3 regions of the Monashia sp. NPDC004114 genome follow, and region 2 is predicted to be linked to each of the others. Evidence: riboswitches for the same ligand, from Rfam matches in the RefSeq annotation. Region 2 holds a riboswitch; each other region holds the start of a gene.

Region 1 (3,269 bases), on a different contig from region 2:
AGCAGCAGCGGTCACCCGAGCAGCTGGCGGGCCATGACGATGCGCTGGACCTGGTTCGTGCCCTCGTAGATCTGGGTGATCTTCGCGTCGCGCATCATCCGCTCGAGCGGGAAGTCCCGGGTGTAGCCGGCGCCTCCGAGCAGCTGCACCGCGTCCGTCGTCACCTTCATCGCGACGTCAGAGGCGTAGCACTTCGCGGCCGCGCCGAAGAACGGAAGGTCCTTGTCGCCGCGCTCGGACTTGGCCGCTGCGACGTAGACCATCTGACGCGCCGCCTCGAGCTCCATCGCCATGTCGGCGAGCATGAACTGGATGCCCTGGAAGTCGGCGATCCGCTTGCCGAACTGCTTGCGGTCCTTGACATAGGCGATGGCCTGGTCGATGGCGCCCTGGGCGATGCCGACGGCCTGCGCGCCGATGGTGACCCGGGTGTGGTCGAGGGTGCGCAGCGCCAGCTTGAGCCCGTCGCCCACGACGCCGACCACGCGGTCGCCGGGGATGCGGACGTTGTCGAAGTGCAGCTCTCGCGTCGGGCTGCCCTTGATGCCGAGCTTGCGCTCCTTCTCGCCGAACGTGAACCCCTGGTCGGACTTCTCGATGACGAACGCCGTGACGTTGCTGCCCCGGGGACCGTCGGGGTCGGTGACGGCCAGGACGGTGTAGTACTCCGAGACGCCGGCGTTGGTGATCCACGACTTCTGGCCGTTGATGACCCAGTCGTCACCGTCGGCGCGGGCGCGGCACTTCATGGCCGCGGTGTCGGAGCCGGCCTCCCGCTCGGACAGGCCATAGGAGAACGTCGTCCGGCCCTGCGCGAGGGGCGGGAGGTACGTCCGCTTGATCTCGTCGCTGCCGGCGAGGATGAGCGGTAGCGAGCCGAGCTTGTTGACGGCGGGGATGAGTGAGGAGGACGCACAGACCCGCGCCACCTCCTCGATGACGATGCACGTCGCCAGCGCGTCGGCCCCGACCCCGTCGTACTCCTCCGGAACGTGGGGCGCGAAGAAGTCGGATGCGACGAGGGCGTCGTGCGCCTCCTGGGGGTAGCGCGCCTCCTCGTCGACGGCAGCGGCATACGGGGCGATCTTGTCCTCGGCGACCGCGCGGACCGCCTCCCTCAGTGCCTCGTGGTCCTCGCTGGTACGGAACAGGTCGAAGTCGGCATTCGTGCTCACGGGCGCGATCCTACTCGCGAGTTCGATTTAGTAGGACGTCCTAGTGATCGACGCCACGCGACCGCCGTCCAGCATGAGGACGCCCCCTGCGTGGCGGCCGCGAAGCGTGCCTACACTCCGCAGTAGGTCATGAGTGCCAGCGCCAAGCCCCGGCTCGCTGGCCGGCAACCCTCCAACCGCGGTGGGGTGCCCCGGGTGAGGACCTGGTCCGCGGCATCCGCCGCGGGCAAGCGCGGAGAGTTCTCTTCCGCACCGATCCGTCGGTGCCTGGGGCATGGGTGCGCCCGGTCATCGGCGACCAGACCTGTCGAACGATGGAGGAAACACCGATGACGACGAGCCCCAGCTGGTCCTTCGAGACCAAGCAGATCCATGCCGGACAGTCCGCCGACAGCGCGACCGGAGCACGGGCCCTGCCGATCTACCAGACGACCAGCTACGTCTTCAACGACACAGACCACGCCGCAAACCTGTTCGGGCTCAAGGAGTTCGGCAACATCTACACCCGCCTCATGAACCCGACGACCGACGTGGTGGAGCAGCGGATCGCCGCCCTCGAAGGTGGAGTCGGAGCGCTGCTCGTCGCCTCGGGCCAGGCCGCCGAGACGCTCGCGGTGCTCAACATCGCCGAGGCCGGCGACCACGTCGTGGTGTCGCCGTCGCTCTACGGCGGCACGTTCAACCTCTTCAAGCACACCCTGCCGAAGTTCGGCATCGAGGTCGGCTTCGTGGAGGACCCGACCTCGATCGACTCGTGGCGGGCGGCGATCCGGCCCAACACCAAGCTGCTGTTCGGCGAGACGATCGCCAACCCGAAGTCAGAGATCCTCGACATCGAGGCCGTGGCCGCTCTCGCCCACGAGCACGGCGTGCCGCTCGTCGTCGACAACACGGTCGCGACGCCGTACCTCATCCGGCCGATCGAGTGGGGCGCGGACGTGGTGGTCCACTCGGCGACGAAGTACCTCGGCGGGCACGGCACGTCGATCGCGGGCGTCATCGTCGACGCGGGCCGCTTCGACTTCGGCGCCGACCCCGAGAAGTTCCCGAACTACAACACGCCCGAGGAGAGCTACCACGGCCTCGTCTTCGCGCGTGACCTCGGCGTCGGCAGCGCCCTCGGCGCCAACCTCGCCTTCATCCTCAAGGCTCGCGTGCAGCTGCTGCGGGACCTCGGCCCGGCCGCCTCGCCGTTCAACGCCTTCCTCATCTCGCAGGGCCTGGAGACCCTGTCGCTGCGGATCGAGCGTCATGTCGAGAACGCCCACAAGGTCGCGGCATACCTCACGGAGCACGAGCAGGTGGAGCGGGTCGTCTGGGCGTCCTTGCCGGACAGCCCGTTCCACGCGCTGGCGGAGAAGTACACGCCGCGCGGCGCCGGCGCCGTGCTGTCGTTCGAGATCGTCGGCGGGCTCGAAGCGGGCAAGAGGTTCGTCGAGGCGCTGACGCTGCACAGCCATGTCGCGAACATCGGCGACGTGCGGTCGCTCGTGATCCACCCCGCGTCGACGACCCACTCGCAGGGCCCCGACGAGGACCGCCTCGCAGCCGGCGTCACGCCCGGCCTGGTGCGGCTGTCGGTCGGGATCGAGCACATCGACGACATCCTCGCCGACCTGGAGCAGGGGTTCACCGCCGCCAAGGCATAGCCGGGACCGGCCGACATACCAAGTCAGCTCACCCGGGGTCGTGCGCGCTCAGCGCAGCCGTACGACCCCGGGTTGCTATGTCCGACGGGCCGCCCCACCAGCGGGGACCGCACGGCGGGCCAGCCGGGCCAGGCGTGACGGCTCGGTCCGCCAGACGGGCGCTTCCAGCGGGTCCCAGGCGTATGCCGGGACCGTTCCCGGGCGCGCGAGCACCCCGTCGAGACCCGGGAGGCCGAGCGTGAGAGCGGACCACTCGAACAGCGGGCCGAGCCGCGGCACGATGATGCCGACGTCGAGCAGATGCCCGATGCTGTGCTCCGCGTCGACGTACGCCTCGAGGTCACCCTCGAGCGGATAGCGGTCCGGCAGCACGCGCGACAGCGACAGGAAGATGCCCGTCATGCTGAGCCGCGGGTCGCCGACGAGACGCCCACAGGGTGCCAGC
Region 2 (3,269 bases):
CCGCCTGCTGGTCAGTGAGCCGACCGGGACAGGGCCTCGGCGATGATCCTGCCGACCTGCTCCTCCTCGATGAGGAAGCCGTCGTGTCCGAAGTCGGACCGGATGTGTCGCCGGAAAGACCGGGGCAGGGCCACGTGGAGCTCGTCCGAGAGCCGCGGCGGGTAGAGGCGGTCGGTGTCGACCGAGACCACCGTGCAGTCGGCCGTGACCCTCGCCAGCGCGGCCGCGACCCCGCCGCGGTCGCGACCCACGTCGTGGGAGTTCATCGCCTCGGTGAGCACGAGGTAGGAGTTGGCGTCGAACCGTCGCGCAAGCTTGCCGGCGTGGTGGTCGAGGTAGGACTCCACCGCGAAGCGGCCCCGGTCGCCCGCGCGCAGCGGGTCCTCCCCGAGCTGTGCCTCACGGCCGAAACGCGCGCTCAGCTCGGTCTCCGTGCGATAGGTGATGTGTGCGATCCGGCGCGCGAGACCAAGCCCGGCCTCCGGACGCCGCGGCGAGTCGTAGTAGTCGCCATCGACGAAGTGCGGGTCGTTGCGGATCGCGAGGAGCTGCGGCTGGCACCACGCGATCTGGTCGGCCGTGGCGTATGCCGTCGAGGCGAGCACGATGCACCGCTCGACGACGTCGGGGTAGGTCACCGCCCACTCGATGGCGCGCATCCCGCCCATCGAGCCGCCGACGACGGCCGCGAGTCTGCGCACGCCGAGCGTCTCGAGCAGGGCGCGCTCGGCGCCGACCTGGTCGCGAACAGTGACGTAGGGGAAACGACTGCCCCACGAGCGGCCGTCGGTGGATGTGCTGGACGGACCAGTCGTGCCCTGGCAGCCGCCGAGGACGTTCGCCGCCACGACGAACCACTGAGCGGGGTCGACGGGCCTCCCGGGACCGATGAGGCTGTTCCACCAGCCCGGTGAGAGATGGCCATCACCCGCCTCGCCCACGACGTGACTGTCTCCGGTCAGGGCATGCTCGACAAGGATGACGTTGTCGGCCGCCTTGTTGAGCGTGCCCCAGGTCTCGTAGGCGATCCGGACCTCGGGGATCACTCCCCCGCGCTCCAGCTCGACGGGACCGATGTCGACGAACTGCCGGTTTCCGGCCGGGTCACCCTCGCGCCAGGCCCCGTCGAGCCTCGCGGCGGGACCCACTGTTGCCGATGCGGCCGCCGGCACCACAGCTGGGGTCGCCGACACAGGTGCCGCCGCCCCGGTTGTGCCAGGGCCGCCCGCAGAAGCGACCTGACGCGCGGGACGCCGCGTACGCACCGGCTGCCGGTCGGTGACTGTCATGGCGGATTGCTCCTAGGTGCTCGCGCTTGCACACACCCGGGACGGGCATGGCCAGGTCCTCACCCGGGGCACCCCACCGCGAAGGAGGGTTGCCGACCAGCGAGCCGGGGCTTGTCACTGGTGCTCATGACCTTGGACCACCATACGCGAGCGTCCGCCTGCCGTTTACCTCGCGGTCCACGACCTGGACTCGAAGCCACCGAGTCGGCCAACGCACGCGATACGTGCGGAGCGCATCCTCGCGCGGCTCCGGGGGGCCGTGGGCCATGCTTCCGAGCGAGTCACGACGACTCGACGGCCGTCCGGGCCCGCAAGCCACAGATCAGGGCCTCGCGGATGAGCAGGCTGAGGGCGTGGTCCGGCTCGGCCTCGAGGGCCCGATCCGCCGCGATCCCGGCGCGCGCTCCGTCCCCTCCCCACCATGAATATGAGGCGACCAGGGCAAGCAGCGGCGCCGCGTGTGGCGCCGGGGTCAGGCGACAGGCCGCTTCGAGCCGTGCCTGGATCGTCTGAGCGGCGGCGGCCGCACCCCAGTCATCCCAGCCGAGGTCACTCCCCGTGCTGGATGCCGCCGGGCGTACCGACACTCGCTCCTGGCCGGCGGCCCCGGACGACGCCCGGCGCAGTCGCCGGCCCCGCTTGCGCTTGCCACGCCGTGGGCGGCGCACCCTGCCGGCTCCGGCGGACGGCTCATGGCCGTGGACGGAAGCACGCGAGCGACCCGGCCCGGGCTGCGCCCCCTCGGGCAGGGCGACGCCGGGGTCGACCGGGACCGTGGGCTGCGAGGCGGCATCGAAAAGGAGCGCAAGAGACTGTGCCGGGTCTGTCGGCCACGAGTCGAGCAGCGCCGGGTCACATCTGAGCCACGCAAGGATCAGCCCGCGCACCAAGGGGTCGCGCAGGGGTCCGACGATCGCTGGGAGCCGGTCCTCGAGGGCGGCGCCCTCGAGGTCGCCTCGCAGCAGCCCTGCCCACGCCTCCAGCGTCTCCTTCACGAGTCGCTCGCGGGCAGCGAGACGCTCGGCATCGTCCGAGGAGTCTTCGCTCATATCGTCGCCGCAGCCGTCGTCCCAGGCGTCCCCGCCGTCGCCCCAGCCGTCGTCCCAGGCCTCCCAACCGTCAACGGACCAGTCGTCCCAACCGTCGTCCCAACCGTCAACGGGGCCGTCGTCCCAGCCGTCGCCCAGGCCGACATCCCCGCCACCGTCTAGCTCGCTCCAGACCGCTCCGGAGCCGTCTGGGAGACCGTGCCGGTCGCCCGGACCGCCCGCCTCGACATACCGCTGCTGCCATTGCTCGATCGCGGACGAGATCGGCTCGTGCCGGGCATCGGACCGGGCCAGCGGGCCGAAGACCTGCCACAGGTCGTCGCGACCGCGGAGCGGGGCGTGCCCCAACGCGACGAAGGAGGCGACCGCGGGCACATCGCTCGGATCAGGCACGGGGTGCCCCTCCTCCGGGCAGCAGCCCCTGAGTAGGTCGAACCAGCGGCCATCCCGCACGACGACCCGCTCGCGGACGATGACGCGGTCCGCCTCGATGGCATCACTGAGCGCATCGACCAGTGGGCCGGCTTCACCGGCCTCGTCCTCGAACCCGACAAGGGCCACGGCGGACGGCTTCTCGCGCAGGAGCACGGCCACCGCCTCGGTCACGGCCTCCCGCAGGCTGCCCCCTCGAGGATCGTCGCGAGGCAGGTCCAGCCGAGCGACCAGCCCGATCCGCTTGCCGTGGAAGCAGCTGACCACGACGCTCCGTGACGGGTGGAACCCCAGCTGGAAAGGGATGACGGTCAACAGGTCGGCAGCACCCGACAACGAGATCTTCGGCATTCCCCGAGCCTGGCGGCTCGGTCGGCACCGCGCCGCCCCTCGGACGACGCCTGTGGACGGAGCAGCGCGTGCGCGAGGGGGTGTGGAAAGTCAGCGCTCGAGGCGCTTGCGCACCGACTCCATGACGTAGTCCGTGGCGGCTCCGCGC
Region 3 (3,269 bases), on a different contig from region 2:
CGGGCACGCTGTCCGGCGGAGAAGCCCAGCGCACCAAGATGATCCGGCATCTGGGTTCCTCGCTCACCGACGTCACGTATGTCTTCGACGAGCCGACGATCGGCCTGCACCCCCACGACATCCAGCGCATGAACGGCCTGCTGCTGCAGCTGCGCGACAAGGGCAACACGGTGCTCGTCGTGGAGCACAAGCCCGAGGCCATCGCCATCGCCGACCACGTCGTCGACCTCGGGCCCGGTGCGGGCACGGCCGGCGGAGAGGTGGTCTTCGAAGGGACCGTCGACGGGCTTCGCGGAAGCGACACGATCACCGGGCGGCACCTCGACGACCGCGCCAGCCTCAAGCCGTCCGTCCGGACCTCGTCCGGAGCCCTCGAGGTGCGCGGCGCGAGCACGCACAACCTGCAGGACGTCGACGTCGACCTCCCGCTCGGCGTGCTTGTCGTCATCACCGGAGTGGCGGGCTCCGGCAAGAGCTCGTTGGTGCACGGCTCGGTTGCGGGCCGCGACGGCGTGGTGGTCGTCGACCAGGGAGCGATCCGCGGCTCTCGCCGCAGCAATCCCGCCACGTACACCGGGCTGCTCGAGCCGATCCGAAAGGCCTTCGCCAAGGCCAACGGGGTCAAGCCGGCGCTGTTCAGCGCCAACTCCGAGGGCGCGTGCCCGACGTGCAACGGCGCCGGGGTGATCTACACCGACCTGGCGATGATGGCCGGGGTCGCCGTCGTCTGCGAGGAGTGCGGAGGCAAGCGGTTCCAAGCCCAGGTGCTCGAGTACACCTTCGGCGGCAAGGACATCAGCGAGGTCCTCGCCATGCCCGTCGCCGAGGCCGTCGAGTTCTTCGCCGACCGCGAGGCCAAGATCCCTGCGGCGCACCAGATCCTGCGCCGGCTGGACGACGTCGGGCTAGGTTACCTCAGCCTCGGTCAGCCCCTCACCACGCTGTCCGGCGGCGAGCGTCAGCGGCTCAAGCTGGCGACCCAGATGGCCGAGAAAGGCGACGTCTACGTGCTCGACGAGCCGACGAGCGGTCTGCATCTGGCCGACGTCGAGCAGCTGCTCGGGCTCCTCGACCGGCTGGTCGACTCCGGCAAGTCCGTCATCGTCATCGAGCACCACCAGGCCGTCATGGCACACGCCGACTGGGTCATCGACCTCGGCCCGGGCGCCGGCCACGACGGCGGCCGGGTCGTCTTCGAGGGTCCTCCCGCCGAGCTCGTGGCGACGCAGGGCACGCTCACGGGCGAGCACCTCGCGGCATACGTCGGGGGGTGACCCAAAACCGGGCGGGAGACCACGCGACCGCAGAGCGCGCTGGCCCATCCGCCGCATCCCGGAGAGCGCGACGGTGGAGCGCGACGCGGAGCGGCACGGTGTCTCAGATGGCGACACCTCCCGACCGACGGGTGGACAGCCCTCAGGCGGGCCCCCTATCGTCGTGCCAGGTCAAGAGTGTCAGCGACAAGCCCCGGCTCGCTGGCCAGCAACCCTCCTCCGCGGTGGGGTGCTCCGGGTGACGACCTGGCCGTTCCTCGCGGTGTTCGTGACATGCGAGGGCCGGCAAGCGCGGGCCTGCATCCGGTGGGTCCCTCAGACCCAGGAGCAGTCTCATGTCCGTCCTCCCCACCACCGCACTCTGTGGCGGCGCGCCGGCGCCGGTCGTGCGCACGCGGGCCCTGCATGTCGTGCCGGAGGCGAGCACGCTGCCGACCGTCGTCGGCGCCGGCCTGCGCGTCCCCACCGTGAACGGCGAGGTCCGCTACGCCAACCTCGACCACGCGGCCTCGACCCCAGCCCTGACCGAGGTCAAGGCTGCGGTCGACCGGGCGCTGGAGACGTACTCCTCCGTCCACCGCGGCGCTGGGTTCGCGTCCCGCCTGACGAGCGCGTGGTACGAGCAGGCACGCTCCGAGGTGGCCGAGTTCGTCGGGGCCCGAGCGGACGACATCGTCGTCTTCACCCGCACGACCACGGACTCCTGGTCGGTGCTCTCCAAGGCCCTGCCGGGCCGCACGACCGTGTTCGTCTTCGGGACCGAGCACCACTCGACGCTGCTTCCATGGGGTCGCTTCCGCACGGTCCGGCTTCCGATCCCGGAGTCGGTCGAGGACGCCCACGCGCTGCTCGACGAGGCGCTGTCGGAGCACCCGTCGCGCCACCGGCTCGTCGTCATCGCGGCCGCGTCCAACGTGACCGGCGAGGTCTGGCCCGTCGAGCGGTTCGCGCGGCTCGCCCACGACCACGGGGCACGCATCGCCGTCGATGCCGCGCAGCTGTCCGCGCACCGCACCATCGACCTCGCCGCCTGGGACGCCGACTACGTCGCGTTCTCCGGCCACAAGACGTACGCCCCTTACGGCGCCGGCGTCCTCGCGGGCCGGTCCGACTGGCTCGACGCCGGCACGCCGTACCTCTTCGGCGGGGGCGCCACCCGCGCCGTCACCGACGAGGGCACGACGTGGGCGGTCGGGCCGGCCCGCCACGAGGGCGGCAGCCCGAACGTCATCGGTGCCATCGCCCTCGCCGCGGCGTGCGCGACGATCCGCCGACACCGACCCGCGATCGAGGCTCACGAGGAGCAGCTGCTCGCACGGCTTCGGGACGGCCTGGAGGACGTGCCTGGCGTCGAGGTGCTCCACATCTTCGACGAGGAGCACGACCGGGTCGGCGTCGTGGCCTTCACCGTCGACGGCTTCGAGTCCTCCCTCGTGTCGCAGGTGCTCTCCGTCGAGCACGGGATCGGTGTGCGCGACGGCAAGTTCTGCGCGCACCTGCTTGTCGATGAGCTCCTCGACGACCCCTGGGGGGAGCAGCCGGCTACCGCCGTCCGCGCCAGCATCGGGCTGGGCAGCACTGCGGAGGGCGTCGAGCGCCTCGTCACGGCGGTCCGACAGCTGGTCGAGCAGGGCCCGGCCTCGTCCTGGTCGCACACCGAGGCGGGCTGGGTGCTCGACGGCGACGACCCGCGCGACATCGAGGTCGACCGGCCCTGGTGATGCGCTGCCCAGCGCATCCTCGGCACCGTGGGACGCGTGGGACGTGTGGGACGCGTGCACACTCGACCAGTTCGGTCAGCCGGCTTTCTGGAGGGCGTAGCTCGCCCATACTGCCGCGTGGTCGGCCCGGTTGTACGCGATCTCACCCGCCTCGACGAGGGTGAGCCCCCGGCTCAGCACGTGGTCGATCTGGACGTAGGGCGGCATACGGCTGTCGGAGTAGGGCCAGGTGCGCACCCAGCCCTGCCCAGCCTCACGCTGGGCGTCGATCAGC

The links. A riboswitch is a leader RNA that binds a small molecule or an ion and turns the genes downstream of it on or off. The one in region 2 is predicted to bind S-adenosylmethionine.
Region 1: it holds a riboswitch for S-adenosylmethionine, as region 2 does, so the genes downstream of both, ACWEOW_RS13585 (bifunctional o-acetylhomoserine/o-acetylserine sulfhydrylase) here and metX (homoserine O-acetyltransferase MetX) in region 2, are expected to answer to the same signal.
Region 3: it holds a riboswitch for S-adenosylmethionine, as region 2 does, so the genes downstream of both, ACWEOW_RS20460 (aminotransferase class V-fold PLP-dependent enzyme) here and metX (homoserine O-acetyltransferase MetX) in region 2, are expected to answer to the same signal.

The regions. Positions count from the first base shown of each region.
Region 1 covers NZ_JBSGGK010000009.1:146,152-149,420, forward strand. Annotated here, with positions in the region: gene ACWEOW_RS13575 (DUF6541 family protein) at 1-1, shown strand, start outside; gene ACWEOW_RS13580 (acyl-CoA dehydrogenase family protein) at 12-1,175, opposite strand; SAM riboswitch class IV at 1,301-1,414, shown strand; gene ACWEOW_RS13585 (bifunctional o-acetylhomoserine/o-acetylserine sulfhydrylase) at 1,505-2,824, shown strand; gene ACWEOW_RS13590 (hypothetical protein) at 2,900-3,269, opposite strand, start outside.
Region 2 covers NZ_JBSGGK010000005.1:85,939-89,207, forward strand. Annotated here, with positions in the region: gene metX (homoserine O-acetyltransferase MetX) at 12-1,289, opposite strand; SAM riboswitch class IV at 1,307-1,421, opposite strand; gene ACWEOW_RS08705 (DUF4192 family protein) at 1,571-3,121, opposite strand; gene ACWEOW_RS08710 (YkvA family protein) at 3,212-3,269, opposite strand, start outside.
Region 3 covers NZ_JBSGGK010000019.1:38,606-41,874, forward strand. Annotated here, with positions in the region: gene ACWEOW_RS20455 (ATP-binding cassette domain-containing protein) at 1-1,274, shown strand, start outside; SAM riboswitch class IV at 1,444-1,572, shown strand; gene ACWEOW_RS20460 (aminotransferase class V-fold PLP-dependent enzyme) at 1,610-2,995, shown strand; gene ACWEOW_RS20465 (endonuclease/exonuclease/phosphatase family protein) at 3,071-3,269, opposite strand, start outside.